Regions from separate parts of the Arthrobacter sp. StoSoilB20 genome, predicted to be linked through region 1. Evidence: riboswitches for the same ligand, from Rfam matches in the RefSeq annotation. Region 1 holds a riboswitch; the other holds the start of a gene.
The links. Region 1 has a riboswitch for thiamine pyrophosphate ahead of thiD (bifunctional hydroxymethylpyrimidine kinase/phosphomethylpyrimidine kinase). Riboswitches for the same ligand answer to the same signal wherever they lie in the genome.
Positions count from the first base shown of each region.

Region 2: it holds a riboswitch for thiamine pyrophosphate, as region 1 does, so the genes downstream of both, thiO (glycine oxidase ThiO) here and thiD (bifunctional hydroxymethylpyrimidine kinase/phosphomethylpyrimidine kinase) in region 1, are expected to answer to the same signal.

Region 1 covers NZ_AP024651.1:2,777,242-2,784,932, forward strand. The annotation lists gene obgE (GTPase ObgE) at 1-309, opposite strand, end outside; gene rpmA (50S ribosomal protein L27) at 465-728, opposite strand; gene rplU (50S ribosomal protein L21) at 791-1,099, opposite strand; gene thiD (bifunctional hydroxymethylpyrimidine kinase/phosphomethylpyrimidine kinase) at 1,478-2,995, opposite strand; TPP riboswitch at 2,986-3,083, opposite strand; gene LDN85_RS12540 (Rne/Rng family ribonuclease) at 3,221-6,445, opposite strand; gene LDN85_RS12545 (vitamin K epoxide reductase family protein) at 6,931-7,611, shown strand.
Region 2 covers NZ_AP024651.1:3,213,841-3,221,531, reverse strand. The annotation lists gene LDN85_RS14540 (DEAD/DEAH box helicase) at 1-1,307, opposite strand, end outside; gene LDN85_RS14535 (RNB domain-containing ribonuclease) at 1,586-3,094, opposite strand; gene LDN85_RS14530 (TM2 domain-containing protein) at 3,205-4,161, opposite strand; gene thiE (thiamine phosphate synthase) at 4,332-5,015, opposite strand; TPP riboswitch at 5,043-5,161, shown strand; gene thiO (glycine oxidase ThiO) at 5,154-6,410, shown strand; gene thiS (sulfur carrier protein ThiS) at 6,448-6,684, shown strand; gene LDN85_RS14510 (thiazole synthase) at 6,688-7,485, shown strand; gene LDN85_RS14505 (hypothetical protein) at 7,573-7,691, opposite strand, start outside.

The DNA of each region.
Region 1 (7,691 bases):
TTCCCCGTCCTTGGTCTTGACCACGGTGCCATCAGGAACCGGAAGGATCAGGGTCTCGCCGTTCTTGCCGCCGCGCCAGTCACCCATGCCCGGGCCACCATTGGTGGCGTGGCGGTGGGGTGCGTGGTGGTAGTCAAGCAGGGTGGTGGTCTGGGCGGATACCCGGAGGATGACATCGCCGCCGTTGCCGCCGTTGCCGCCATCAGGGCCACCGAGGGGCTTGAACTTCTCCCGCTTGACAGAGACACAGCCGTGGCCGCCGGTTCCGCCGGATACGTGCAGTACTACCCGGTCTACAAAGCTAGCCACGTGGATCTCCTCATTTGCTGTCCTACAGCGTTTGTTGCTGTTGCCAGCGTTGTTGCAAAAACCAGCGCGCCCAAAGCGCCCTAGTCGATTGTAATGCGGTTAAAAGAACGGTGGAGCGGGCCGTTTGGCCCGCTCCACCGGTTCAGAACTTGTTGTTACTCTGCAGCTGCAGCAGCAACGATGTTCACTACGCGACGGCCGCGGCGAGTACCAAACTCAACCGCACCGGCCTGCAGGGCGAACAGGGTGTCGTCGCCACCGCGGCCAACGCCTGCACCGGGGTGGAAGTGGGTGCCACGCTGGCGAACGATGATTTCGCCTGCGGAAACTACCTGACCACCGAAGCGCTTGACGCCCAGGTACTGTGCGTTGGAGTCACGACCGTTGCGAGTGGAACTCGCGCCTTTTTTGTGTGCCATGTGAAATGCCTGCCTCTAAATTTCTGGGGAAACTGAAAAACCTGAACAGCGGGTAACGAAAGTTACGCGATGCTGGTGATCTTGATCTTGGTCAGTTCCTGACGGTGACCCTGACGCTTCCGGTAGCCGGTCTTGTTCTTGAACTTCTGGATGACGATCTTCGGACCACGAAGGTCTTCGAGGATCTCAGCCGTAACCTTGACGTTGGCCAGTTCCGCAGCTGCGGAGGTGACCTTGTCGCCGTCAACCAGGAGCAAGGCGGGCAGCTCAAGCGTGCTGCCGGCTCCACCGGGGACGCGGTTAAGCGTTACGTAGTCTCCAACGGAAACTTTTTCTTGGCGGCCGCCTGCGCGGACAATCGCGTACACCACTTGGGTACTCACTTCTCTCGACGTTTATAACTAAATTTGCGTGCGGAACCTTGAACCGGAATCAGGCTTGGTTCGCGCTGTGCCTCAACGCCGTGGACTTCTGATCGAAGTCCGCGAGTCATCCCATGAACAATTCCAAGGGGCATAACCCAAGTGTTGGCGTAAGCACCGAAGATCAAGATTACGCTAGTTTGACCTTCAGCTGCAAATGAGGCCGGGTCCGGAGGCTACCACGTGACTTGCGTCACCAGATGAAACGGACTCTCCCGGCACCGTGCCCATACAGCCTACAGGGTTTGAGGCCGATTAGCGTGATTGGGTCCGCGACGCGCTGTGGGCGAGTTGCGGATCCAGTCCAAAAGCCCTCTCCCACAGCCCTCAGGCAAAAACTCCGGGGGCATCGAAGAACGCCGTCTCGTAGCGGCAGGACAAGGCAAAAGCCTCCACCATGGCCGCCCGCTCCCCCTCCGACGCTGCAGCTGCAGCCGCGTCAGTGAAGTTGATCGCATTCCTGGTGGCCGCGGCAAAGTCCTCGTCGGCATAGGTCCGGAGCCAGTCCGCATAGGGGTGCCCTGCCGGGGACCCTGCCTCTACAAAAGCCGCATTGAGCTGCTGGCCAACCTCCGCGTACAGCCAATAGCAGGGCAGGATGGCTGCGAGAACCAGGGGGTAGCTGCCGCTGGCCGAGGCCGCCAGCAGATGATCCACGTAGGACTTGGTGACCGGCCCGGTCCCCGAGGATGCCTCGCGGGTGCTGAGCCAGTTCCTGTGCAGTTCCGATTCCACCTCAAGGCATTGCTGCGAGGCTTTCGCCCAGAACAGTTGCTCTTCTTCGCTGGGGGCCAGAGCGCCTGCACGCGCCAGCACCCTGGAGTACCCGTTGAGGTAGATGGCGTCCTGGGCGAGGTAGTAGTTGAACGCAGCTTCCGGGAGTTTGCCCGATTTCAGGCCCTCAATGAACCCGAGCTTGTAGATTGCCTCCAGCTCCACAGTGGCTTCCTTCCAGAGCGTCGCGGCAAAATCCCCACGCCTCAGGACCCTCTGGTGATGAAAATGGTGGACCGGACCGTTTCCGAGCCCCACCTCGAGGCTGTCAGCCTTGAGCAAGGCCCCAAGCAACCACGGTTTGACCTCGCGCAAGGACACTTCCCAGTCGCCGGTACGGGCCTGGACAGTGGCCAGCGCCGAGGACAACGAGCATCCTGTGCCATGGCTGTTCTGTGTATCCACCCGGGGGCCGGCTACCTCAATGACGTCCTGGCTCAGGAGTCCGCTGGTGTTCACCAGCGCGTCCGGGCATTCGGACCCCGCCAGGTGCCCGCCCTTCACCAGGACTGTATTGCCGCACTCAGCGGCGAGTCGTTTTCCCTGGTCCAATGCCGAAGCCCAGTCGGCCGCCTCAGCCTCCCCCAACAGCATGGCAAGTTCGGGGAGGTTGGGCGTGATGAGGTCAGCCAAGGGAAGCAGGGCACGCAAAGCCGACTCGGCGGATCCCTGCAGGAGCCTGTCACCACTGGTAGCCACCATCACCGGGTCAAGGACCACGACGGCGGGGCGCACCTCCTCGAGCCAGCGGCGGACCTCATCGATGACCGCTGCGTCACCGAGCATCCCGATTTTGACGGCATCGATGGCGATGTCCGTGCTGATGGCCTCCAACTGCAGCCGCAGGAATTCCACCGGGGGTACATGGACCGCGCTGACTCCTTTGGTGTTCTGCGCCGTCAACGCGGTCAATGCCGCCATGCCATAGCCGCCGTGGGCTGCAATGCTCTTCAGATCAGCCTGGATACCGGCACCACCGGACGGGTCCGAGCCTGCGATGCTCAGCACCCGGGGGGTTTCCCGTCCGGAAACGGCCAGAGGGTACACAGGAGAGTACGACGATAACGTCATGGGGACATCCCTTCGCCGGTGCTAACCGGACAGGTTCAACGGGTCTGGTCTCAGCCTGGCCCAATGCCCGGCACCCCGTGTCAGTCCACCAGCGTAGCCGGGATGCACAGCGGCCGTGGAACTTCGCCACGCTGAAGACCGGATATGACCGCTGGGGCGGACGGCAAAGGGCCCCGCAGTACCCGTCGGCGACGGTCTACTGCAGGGCCCTTTGTTGTCGAAATACTAGAGCTCGGAGGCCGGTACGCCCACCCCAAGGATGATGGGCTCCGCGGACGCGGCCTTCGTGGCTGGCTCTGAAGGTGCTTTGGCCTCGTGCGATGTTCCACCGGCAGCTGAAGCAGTAGCTTCGTGGTGCTCGACGCTGGTTTCGTTGGCGGCGCCCTGCGCCCGGCTGGCGCTGCGGTTGCGACGCCCACGGCGGGTGCCCGACGTCGACGCAGCATCATGGCCTGCATCCGCAGGCCTGGCTACGGCGACCGCGGGTGCGGCAGCTGCCTTGGGAGGGAGTACTTCTTCCGGCTTTTCGGCAGGAGCCGCGCCAAGGTGTGAGAAGGCCTCTGCAAGGAGGTCCAGGCTCATGGCCGGCTTGGCTGCCGGCGGTTCCTCGTGGTGTTCACCGATCGGCAGCGCTACTTCTTCGCCACCGAAACGCAGGACCGGAGTGGACCGTGCTTCACGGACAGCTGCTTCCCGCTCTGATTCACGTGAGGCCGGCTCTCCAGCCTCGCTCCGGGCTGCCTGCCCGGCGCTTGCCTGCTGCTGACCGGTTGCCCGTGCCTGCTCCTCCGCGCGGTGAACTTCGTCGTCGTGCAGGTGGGCTGCGTGCGCGGCGGCAGCGATGGTGGCCAGTGCCGCCCGGGTGGCCTCAGCTTTGGCCTGCTTGGCCGGGTCCTGCGGCTCGGTCGAAACAGGAGCTGCAGCCGGAGCGGGCGGTGCGGTGTGGACCGGCGCGGGGGCCTCGGCGACGGGTTGTCCGCCACCCTTGCCGCGGCGACGCTTGCGCTCCGTCCGTGCTGCGGGTTGCTGGGCCTCGGTGTGGGGACGGTGCTGCTCAGCGGCCACAACGTTGGCGCGGCGGTGCTCAACGGGTTCGTCGTGGGTGACGACGCCGCGGCCGGCGCAATGCTCGCACTGCTCACCAAAGACCTCCAGGAGGCCAGTGCCCATGCGCTTGCGGGTCATCTGGACCAAGCCCAAGGACGTCACCTCGGCTACTTGGTGCTTGGTGCGGTCGCGGCCCAGGCACTCAACCATGCGGCGGAGGACGAGGTCGCGGTTGGACTCAAGGACCATGTCGATGAAGTCGATGACGATGATGCCGCCAATGTCACGGAGGCGAAGCTGGCGGACAACTTCCTCAGCGGCTTCGAGGTTGTTCTTGGTGACCGTTTCCTCGAGGTTGCCGCCACTGCCGGTGAATTTACCGGTGTTGACGTCTACCACTGTCATGGCTTCGGTGCGGTCGATGACCAGCGAACCGCCCGAGGGGAGGAACACCTTGCGTTCCAGTGCCTTGTGGATCTGCTCGTCGATACGCCAGGCAGCAAAGATGTCCTGGTCCTTGGTCCACTTCTCAAGGCGGCCCACCAGGTCAGGGGCAACGTAGGTAACGTATGCCTCAATGGTGTCCCAGGCGTCGTCGCCGGAAACGATCAGTTTGGAGAAGTCCTCATTGAAGACATCACGTACCACCTTGATGGTCAGGTCCGGCTCGCCGTAAAGCAATTCCGGAGCCAGGACCTTGGTGGACGAGGCCTGTCCCTCAATGCCTTCCCACTGTGCGCGCAGACGGTTGATGTCGTGCGTCAGTTCCTCTTCGGATGCGCCCTCGGCAGCCGTGCGGACAATGACGCCGGCGTTTTCTGGCAGGCGGTCCTTCAGGATGCGCTTGAGGCGGTTGCGTTCGACGTCGGGAAGCTTGCGGGAGATGCCGGTCATGGAACCACCGGGAACGTACACCAGATACCGGCCGGGAAGGGAGATCTGGCTGGTGAGGCGGGCACCCTTGTGGCCTACGGGGTCCTTGGTGACCTGGACCAGCACAGAGTCGCCGGACTTCAAGGCGTTCTCGATCCGGCGCGGCTGGCCTTCGAGGTTGACGGCATCCCAGTTGACTTCACCGGCGTACAAGACGGCGTTGCGGCCGCGTCCGATGTCCACGAAGGCAGCTTCCATGGACGGCAGGACGTTCTGGACCTTGCCCAGGTATACGTTGCCGATCAGGGAATCCTGCTGGGTCTTGGAAACGAAGTGCTCAGCAAGCACACCGTCTTCCAGGACACCGATCTGAATTCTGTCGTCGCGCTGGCGGACAATCATCTGGCGGTCCACCGACTCGCGGCGGGCCAGGAACTCGGCCTCGGTGATCACCTGGCGGCGGCGTCCGGTCTCACGAGACTCACGACGACGCTGCTTCTTCGCTTCAAGCCTGGTGGAACCCTTGACACTGGCAACACGGTTCGATGGTGCAGTCTCCGTCATGGGCCGCGGGGCACGGACGCGCGTCACTGTGTTGGGCGGGTCGTCATCCGTTCCACCGGTCAGTTCAAGGTCCTGGTCACCACGGCGGCGGCGACGGCGGCGACGGGAAGTGACACCTTCGTCCGAGGTTTCAGCAACCGGAGCTTCTTCGTCCTCGGACTCGGCACCCTCTTCGGTCTCGTTTTCCTCGCGCTCGGTTCCGCGCCGGCCACGGCGGCCACGGCTCCGGCGGCGACGACGACTGCCGGCATCCTCCAGCTCATCCTCTGCGCCGGATCCGGTTTCTTCCTCCGGCTCTTCTTCCTTCTCCTCCACGGCTGCTACACGGGGAACAGTGGTGAGATCCGGGGCCTGGAAAATCATTGACGTGATGGAAACAGGCTCCAGGAAGAGCGAGGACGAACCTGCAGCGGCAGCTTCCTCCGGGGTTTCCTCAAGGGGAGCCGTCTCAGGGGTTGCTGCGGTCCCGGCTGCTTCAGCGGCAGGCGCGGCTGGCTGGGAGCCGGCGTCCGGCGTCGTGGGTTCAACGGCGGTTTCCGCCGCGGCCTCCACAACGGTTGCTGCTTCCCCAACCACCGGCGCTTCTGCCTCGGCCTTGGGTTTGGCAGTACGACGACGGCGGACCGGCTTTTCGGGTGCGGGTTCGGCAACGGCTTCGGGCTGGTTCCCTGCAGCGGCTTCCGGCGCGGCAGCAACTTCCTCGCCCAAGCCCGGCAGTGGCTCGGCAGGTTCGGTCTTCTTACGTGAGCGGGTACGCCGAACGGGCGCAGCGGGAGCTTCGGCGGCTTCCGGTGCTGTGGCGGCTTCGCCGGCTTCAACCACAGGTGCTTCGGCGGCCTGCGCTTCTACCCCGGCTGCGACTTTGGGCGCAGCCTTGCGCCGGGTCCGGGTGGCTTTCTTTGGCGCTTCCGCAGTTTCCGCGGGAGCTGCCTCGTCATTAACGGCTACAACTTGGTCATTATCCATATGTGGCAACACTCCTGCCCCAGCGACACCGCCACATCCGGTGCCCAGTGGGGCAAATATTGTCAAAACCCGCAGGCGTTGACAGAAGTCGGTAGTATGCCTTCCGGTTCGCACCATCATTGGGGTGCGGCAGCCCTGGAAGGCCGGCGCCAATGTTCTGAAACCCGTTGTTCTGCTGCCACAACCAGGTGCCGTCCATTGTCATGGCGGGCCTTCCAAGGATCACTGGATCCAGGCATGCCCAGCTCATACTGGCGGTCTTGGGAACAAAGTCACCGGACCGGATTCCGAATGTGGATCGGGTTCCGGCCATGCTCATTGTCTCACACCCGTTCACCTTCCCACGGTAGGGCGCTGTGTCGTGCGGTTCAACGGAGCCGCCGCAGCCGGAAGCTGGGGGTACTGTCCAGCCTCCGGAGTTACAATCCTCCCAAGAGCCCATACCGGCAAGGCCGGACCATACGTTGAAAAGGACCAGATCCGCGATGCCGAGCACAGCCAGGGGAAACCTGGCACACCAGTCCACCAACTCCGCGGATGATTTGTCCACGCCGGCAGGGCCGCAACAGTCCCCGATCCCCCGGACTGCCCGGGACAAGCCCTTTGCCCTGCTGCTTCTCATTACCGGAGTGATCGGGTGGCTTGCCTCGGGAGCCTTGGTTCTGGAGAAACTCGAGGTCCTCAAGGACCCCAACCACGTCACGGTGTGCGACGTGAACCCGTGGGTTTCCTGCGGCGCCGTCATGCAGACACCGCAAAGTTCGGTGTTCGGATTCCCCAACATGTTCATCGGCATTGTCGCCTTTGCCGTCATCATCACCACGGCAATGGGCATTCTGGCGGGCGCGAAGTTCTCACGGGGTTACTGGTTGGGCCTCCAGGCCGGAGTTACCCTCGGCTTTGCCTTCGTTGTTTGGCTGTGGTCACAGGCCCTTTACGCCATCCACGTACTCTGCCCGTTCTGCATGGTGGTGTGGGCAGCCATGATTCCGTTGTTTGTCTGGGTGACCATTCGTAACATCACCCACGGAGTCATCAAGGCCCCGCCTGCCCTGGCAAAGCTGCTGGGCGACTCGGGCTGGATCATCGTGGCGCTCCTGTACGTTGCCGTCATCGCCACCATCTTTTTCTCCTTCATCCACATCTTCGTGGGTTCAAACGCCTAGGGAGAATCTTTCCCGAAGTGACAGATAAGGCCAATGTTCGCGAAGAACATTGGCCTTATCTGTAATACGGCGGGGCGATA
Region 2 (7,691 bases), 440 kb from region 1:
CCCTTGGTGCCCTCCGGGATGTCCAGGTCGGAGTAGAGGTGCGGCGAGGAGGAGTAGGTTTCCACCGGCTCGGGAACGCTGAGCCCCAGGGCCTTGTTGATCAGGCCCCAGCGAGGCATGTCATCCCAGTCGACAAACGTCACTGCGGTGCCCTTGTTGCCTGCGCGGCCGGTACGTCCCACACGGTGCAGGTAGATCTTTTCGTCTTCCACGCACTGGTAGTTGATGACGTGCGTGACGTCATCGACATCGATGCCGCGGGCTGCGACGTCTGTGGCCACCAGGACGTCCACCTTGTTGTTGCGGAAAGCGCGGAGGGCTTGCTCGCGGGCACCTTGGCCGAGGTCGCCGTGGATGGCTGCGGCAGCAAAACCGCGGTCAACCAGTTCCTCGGCAACTTTGGCAGCGGTGCGCTTGGTCTTGGTGAAGATGATGGTCCGGCCGCGTCCGCGGGCCTGGAGGATACGGGCTACGACCTCAGTCTTGTCCATGCTGTGTGCACGGTAGATGAGCTGGCGGATGTCCCGTTTGGTGAGGCCCTCGTCGTTGGGATCAGCGGCGCGGATGTGGGTGGGCTGCGTCATGTAGCGGCGAGCCATCGCGATGACCGGGCCGGGCATCGTCGCCGAGAAGAGCAGCGTCTGCCGGACGGCGGGAGTACCGGCAATCAGGGTCTCGACGTCCGGGAGGAAGCCGAGGTCCAGCATTTCGTCGGCCTCGTCAAGAATGACCATCTTGACGTTCTTCAAGCTCAGGTGCTTCTGCTTGTAGAGATCGATCAACCGGCCAGGGGTGCCGACAACGATTTCGACGCCCTTCTGCAGGGCATCGACCTGGGGCTCGTAGGCACGGCCGCCATAGATGGTGGCGATGCGGGCGTTGCGCTTGCGTGAGGCGGTCTGGAGATCGTTGGCTACCTGCACCGCGAGTTCACGCGTGGGCACGATGACCAAGGCCTGGGGTGCACCCGGAACGGCAAGCTTTTCAAAGCCCGCATCGTCGCGGCCGACTACGCGCTGAAGGGCGGGAATGCCGAAGCCCAACGTCTTGCCGGTACCCGTCTTGGCCTGGCCAATGATGTCGTGGCCGCTCAGGGCCACCGGCAGGGTCATGGCCTGGATGGGGAAGGGGTGGGTAATCCCGGCGTCAGCCAGTGACTCTACAATGTCCGCACGGACGTTGTAGTCCGCGAACGACTTCTCTTCGATCTCGTGGGGCGTCTCATCCGAGGTGATCGTTTCCTCGGGCTCGATGGTTTCAGTTCCGGTGGAGTCCGTCAGGACTTCATGGGTGTGCAATTCACTCACAGGGAGTTTCCTTATTCATTTGGGCATTGGCGCTGCATGCTCAACGGGGGCGGCGGAGCCGTACCGGAGCACGAACGGGCGCGCAAGCAAATCCAGTGGAAGCCGATCGCGGGCTATCTAAGTACTGGCACTGGTGACCAGTTGGTACATCTCAAGATCGCGTAGGGGCGGGCTTGTTGAATTCAAAAAATCTACTGAATCAACGACCGGGCATCCATTACTACAGTTCCAGTCTATCCTCTGGGAGCCATAAAGCCCGGATCGCCCGTCCCAACGCGTTACTGCATCAGTTCGAACCTGATTTCCCGGCTGGCAATATCGGCCTTGACCAAGCGGACGCGAACCTTGGTTCCGGATTCCAGTTCGCCGTCGCAGCGGGCCGTGACGGCGGGTTCTGCGATCTGGACAGTTCCGTAGGGGCCACCGCCGTTGGTTCTGTTGCCGTTACTGCCGTTGGCGTTATTCCCGTTGCCGTTGGCGTTGTTCCCGTTGGCGGGCTTGGAACCTGAAATCACCACGGCATCGAATTCCTGGCCAACGTGGTTTGCTACCAGTGCCGCTTCCACGGTGTCCAGTGCTGCACGCTCAAGCCGCCCCGCCAGTTGGTCCGAGGATGCCATGATCTCGGGCAAGGAGGGCAAGGCTTCACGGGCCCAGCCTGGAATGTCCCTGTTGTTGCTCAGTGCCTCGCAGATCACCAGGACGAATCTGTCGATGAGGCGCCGCAATGGTGCTGTTGTGTGGGCGTAGGGAGCTCCAATGGCCGCCTGGATGACGGTGTCAGGGACTTCGCCGTCGAAAGGCGTGTAACCGGCACCCCTGAACAGCATTCCCGCAGAGTGCAGGATGGCCAGTTGCCGGGGGTCGGACGCATCAAGGGTCCGCAAATACTCGCCGTAGGTGACGTGGCCGTCCCACGGCTTGCCCAAGGCGGTGGTTTGCCGCTTGAAGTGCTGCAGCGAACGTTCGTCCGGGGCGGGCATTGTGCGAAGGATGCCCACTTTTCCTTCGAGCATCAGTTGGGCGGCGGCCATGCCGGTCATCAAGGAGATCTGGGCGTTCCAGTCCTCCACCGGCAAGGAGGGAGCTGCGACGATCCTGTACCCGCCGCCGTCGGTTGCCTGCACGATTTCCTGTTCCGGCATGTTCAGGCTCGCGCCTCCACGCTGCCTTTCCAGTTCAACCCGTTTCAGTCCCACTTCTTTAAGGAGCTGCAACACAGGCGGGGCCGTGTTGTCATCGATTTGCTGTTGGGCGCCCTTGTAGCTCAGTTTGGCCCGGCTGCGGACCGCAGCCCGGGACAGGCCCACGGAGACGACTTCGGCCGTTGCGTTGAGGTCGAAGTTCCACACGAAGGCACCGCAATCCTGGCCGGCCAGCAGGCTGCCGGCATTTTCGCTGATGACCTCCGGGTGCAGGGGAATGCGGCCGTCGGGCGCATAGAACGTCTGTCCGCGGTGCCGGGTCTCGGCATCAAGTGCACCGCCTGGAACCACGAAGGACGGCACGTCGGCAATGGCGTAGAGGACCTTGTAGCCTTCTCCGGCGCGATCGATGAACAGGGCCTGGTCCAGGTCAGTGGAGGTCGCGGGATCGATGGTGACAAACGGAATGTCCCGCAGATCCTGCTCCGGCAACCCATGGGTTTCCACGGCCTGCTGTGCCTCGGCCACTGCCTCCGCCGGGTAGGCAGAAGGGAGTTCCAACTCCGTCCTTAGGGCCGCAAGTGCTTCAGCAAGCTGGTCCGAGGAGTCGTCTACGTTTGGCGCTATCCGATGATGTGACACGAAAATCAGGGTAGCCCGAAACCAGCGGATAGTCTTCGCCGCCGCACGCAAAAGCCCGTTGCTCCGAGGAGGCAACGGGCTTTTGGCACGGCTGTTGGCCTGGTAGGGGGTTAGCCTGCCGGGGTCAGGGTGAAGCTGGCTGCTTTGTCGCCAACGTCATTATTGATGACCACGGTGGTGGGGCCGTTCTTGATGTCGAAGGCAATGACGCCCTGCTGGATGTCTCCGGCGGCGACCTCACCGGAATTCAGGCCACCCATTTCGCTGCCAAGCAGGATCCGGTCGCCCTTCTTGCCCTCAGCGTCGAAGGCTTCGAAATTGGTGAACGTGGCGAAGCTTGATCCGGCGGTGGTCTCCCAGGAAACCTCCACCAGGAGGAACCCTCCATTAAGAGGCTTCATAAAAGCCATTTCGGGAATCTCGGTGGTGTATCCGGAGTCAAGGACTGTGACTTTGACGTCGTTGCCCTTGGAGACGGTGATGTCAAAGGAATTTCCGGCAGTGGCAGCGCCCTGGGACGGGACCGGTGCCTCTTGGGAGGCCGATGGGACGGCGGGGAGGGGCGTGGACTGTCCTTGGACGGCGGCAGCCACCAAGGTCAGGGACAACACTGTGGACAGGATTCCAAGAATCAGGCCGGCGAACCAGACGACGAGCGTGATGATCCACGCCTTCTTCTTATTTTCCGGATAGCCCTGCAGCGGGCGGCCTTCCTTATCCCGTGCGTTGCCGGTCAGTGTGATGATGAGGTCCACGATGGACCAGATGCCGAGCCCACCCGCCGTGAGCAGCTTGGCAATGCCGGTGCCGATCTTGCCCAGGTAGAAACGGTCAACACCGAGGCCACCCAGAAGCAAGGACAGGATCCAGGTGACCATGAAGGACTTTGCCGGAGCACCCGTGCCGGGAACACCGTAAGGGCTGGAGGCCGGATCAGGCTGATAAGTGGATTGCGGCCCGCCCTGGTATTGGCCCTGGTATTGGTTGCCGTAAGCACCGGGTGCGGGCGGAACTGGCGGGGCAGCATTCCCGTTCCCGGGCGCGGGAGGGTAGCTCGGATTGCTCATGGATCATCCTTCGGGGGAGTGGGTGCGAGGGGAGGACACGTGGCCTGCGGGCAGGCTGGACAGTCAACTCACTTCGACTCAGCCTAGTAGGACCACCGTGGGCGGCAGCAAATCTTCGCCAAGGGGCTTGTGGACAGCCTTCCGGGACCACCCGCCGCGCAATGGCCGGCTCAGGCGGCGTCCAAGGCCTCCAGCAGCGACTTCGCGGCCGTCGTCGGATCCGTCGCTTCGGTGATGGCGCGGACCACAACGATCCTGGTGGCTCCGGCAGCCACTACCTGTTCGACGTTGCTGAGATCAATCCCTCCGATGGCAAACCAGGGCAGGTTCACGGCGCCGCCTGTGGTCTCCCCGGCCCGTTTGCCTGCTTCTGCGGCATATGTGACCAAGTCCAATCCCACAGCTGCGCGGCCCGGTTTGGTAGGTGTTGCCCAGAGGGGACCAACACAGAAATAGTCCAGGCCACCCTGGCCCGGCGAGGCTGCGATTGCCGCGTTCACTTGCTCGGGAGAGTGGGTGGACAGGCCGATCGTGACCGGCTGCGGCAGCAATGTCCTGGCCACTCCCAACGGCAGGTCCTTTTGCCCGATATGGAACACGGGAGCCCCGGAAACACTGGCAACATCGGCACGGTCGTTGACGGCCCAGAGCCGTCCGTGGCGTTCGGCAACTCCGCGCAGGACGGCAAGGAGCTCCAACTCTTCGGCAGCTTCCAGGGTTTTGTCGCGCAGCTGGATGATGTCCACCCCACCGGCAAAAGCGGCGTCCACAAAGTCTTCAAAATCGCCTTGCCGTCTCCGGGCATCAGTGCACAGGTATAGGCGGGCGGTGGCGAGGGCGTCAGTCGGGGTCATGGAAACCAGCGTAGTTCCTCTAAACTGGGCACGTACTGCGGGAGCCGCGACGTTCGTTATATGACCGTCCGGCTGAGAGGGCTTCAGCGCCGACCGCTTGACCTGATCCGGCTAGTACCGGCGTAGGGAAGGAAACGAATGGCAGATTCCGGCCATCCCCAACTCCAGGCAGACGTGGCCGTCATCGGCGCAGGCGTGATCGGACTCGGCATTGCCCACCAAGCACGCCGGCTGGGCCGCTCAGTGGTGGTCATCGATCCCGCGCCCGCTACGGGAGCCACGTATGCTGCCGCTGGAATGTTGGCACCGGTAAGCGAGTTGCACTACCAGGAGGAAGACCTTCTGGACCTGATGCTCGAATCGTCCCGCCTGTGGCCCTCCTTTGCCGCAAGCCTGGGTCACGGAGGACGGGACACCGGATACCGCACGACGCCGACGCTGGCCGTAGGTGCCGATGCCGCGGACCGGAAGGCGCTGGCAGATCTGCGTACGGTCCAGCTTGCTGCCGGTCTTGGGGTTGAGCCCCTGACCTTGCGTGAGGCCCGCGAACGCGAGCCGCTCCTGAGCCCGCAAATTTCCTGTGCCTTCGACATTCCCGCAGATCACCAGGTGGATCCCCGAAAGCTGGCCTCATGCCTCATCGCAGGGTTGGCAGACCACGCAGCCGGCGACTCCACCTGGGTCCAGGGCGCCGGGAACGGGTTTGCCGTTGCGGCCAAGGCGACACGATTGCTCTGGCAATCCGGTCGTGTCACGGGAGCCGAACTTGAGTCCGGGGCCACAGTCCTGGCCAAAGAAACCGTAGTGGCCAACGGACTGGGGTCATCTGAGCTTGAGGGCCTTCCGGACGGGCTGACCCTCCCTGTGCGGCCGGTATACGGCGACATCCTCAGGCTCCGGGTGCCCGGACACCTGCGCCCCCTGCTCAGTTCCACTGTCCGGGGGATGGTCCGCGGAGTACCCGTTTACATCGTGCCCCGCGACGACGGCACCGTGGTCATCGGTGCTACCCAGCGGGAGGACGGGCTCTCAGCATCCTCCAATGCCGTCTCCGCAGGTGGCGTCTACCAGTTGCTGCGGGACGCCCAGGTGCTGGCTCCCGCAGTGGCCGAACTCGAACTGCTCGAAGCAACAGCCCGGGCCCGCCCCGGAACGCCGGACAACGCCCCGTTGCTGGGACGCGCGGCCGGCCCCACCGGGGACGTTGAAGGTCTGGTGGTCGCTACGGGCTTCTTCCGGCACGGTGTCCTCCTGACACCGGTAGCCGCAAAAATCGTGGGCGGGTTGTTCAACGGTTCATCAGACCCCAGGTGGGACCCCTTCCGCCCCGACCGTTTCAGTGCAACCCGGGGTCACTTGTGGCCCTTTGAAGCCTCCGCAGTGGGCCATAAGTGACACTGCGTTGCCTTAATCCCGAGAACAAGGAAGCAGCATGAACATCAAACTCAACGGTTCCGATCACGCCGTGCCGGAGGACGCGTCCGTCAGCACCTTGGTCACCGCTGTCACCGGCCGCGCCCTGGACCACAGCGGACAGGCGGCCGACGGCGGCAAGCTGGGTATCGCCGTCGCCCGCAATTCCGAGGTGGTACCGCGCAGTCAATGGGCCGCGACGGCGCTCGCCGACGGAGACGAACTCGAACTTGTAACAGCAGTCCAAGGAGGCTGAACCATGACTACGACAAATACTGAGGTCCGTACCGACGCCCTGGTGATCGACGGCGTCGGGTTCGGCTCCCGCCTGATCATGGGTACCGGGGGTGCCCCGAGCCTGGACGGCCTTGGTGCCGCGCTGCTCGCATCCGGAACCGAGCTCACCACCGTGGCCATGCGCCGCTACTCCCCGGCGGAAACGGGATCGCTCTTCCAGCTCCTGGTGGACCACGGGATCCGTGTCCTGCCCAACACCGCCGGCTGCTTCACGGCCAAAGACGCGGTGATGACTGCTGAATTGGCGCGTGAGGCGCTGGAGACTGACTGGGTGAAGCTGGAGGTCATCGCTGACGAGCACACGCTTCTCCCCGATGCCGTGGAACTGGTCGAGGCAACGGAACAACTGGTCAACCGGGGATTCAAAGTCTTCGCCTACACCAACGACGACCCCGTCCTGGCCTTGCGCCTCGAAAATCTGGGAGCTGCCGCTGTGATGCCCCTGGGCTCGCCCATCGGAACCGGACTGGGCATCCTGAACCCGCACAACATTGAACTCATCGTCTCCCGGGGCTCGGTCCCAGTGGTGCTCGACGCAGGAATTGGGACGGCCTCCGATGCTGCCCTTGCCATGGAACTGGGGTGCGACGCCGTGCTGTTGGCCACCGCGGTCACCCGGGCGCAGAACCCGGTGCAGATGGGCGAGGCCTTCAAACATGCTGTGATCGCGGGCCGGCTGGCCAGGCTGGCGGGCAGGATTCCCCGGCGTGAGCACGCTTTGGCGTCCTCGGCCATGGAGGGCCGGGCGGAGTTCCTCTAACGGTGACTGCTTAAACAACAGTGAAGGATTAAACAACAGTGACCGGCGCCCCAGGGCGTCGGTCACTGTTGTTTGTTCTTGCGGCTGCTAGAGCCTGAGCGCCTTGGTCAGGGCAGCGGTATCGTGCTGCGTGCGGACCCGGCCCAGGTAGACCACAACGCCTGCAGCTGCGGCTGTTCCCAGAACGATGGGCAGCACCCACGGAA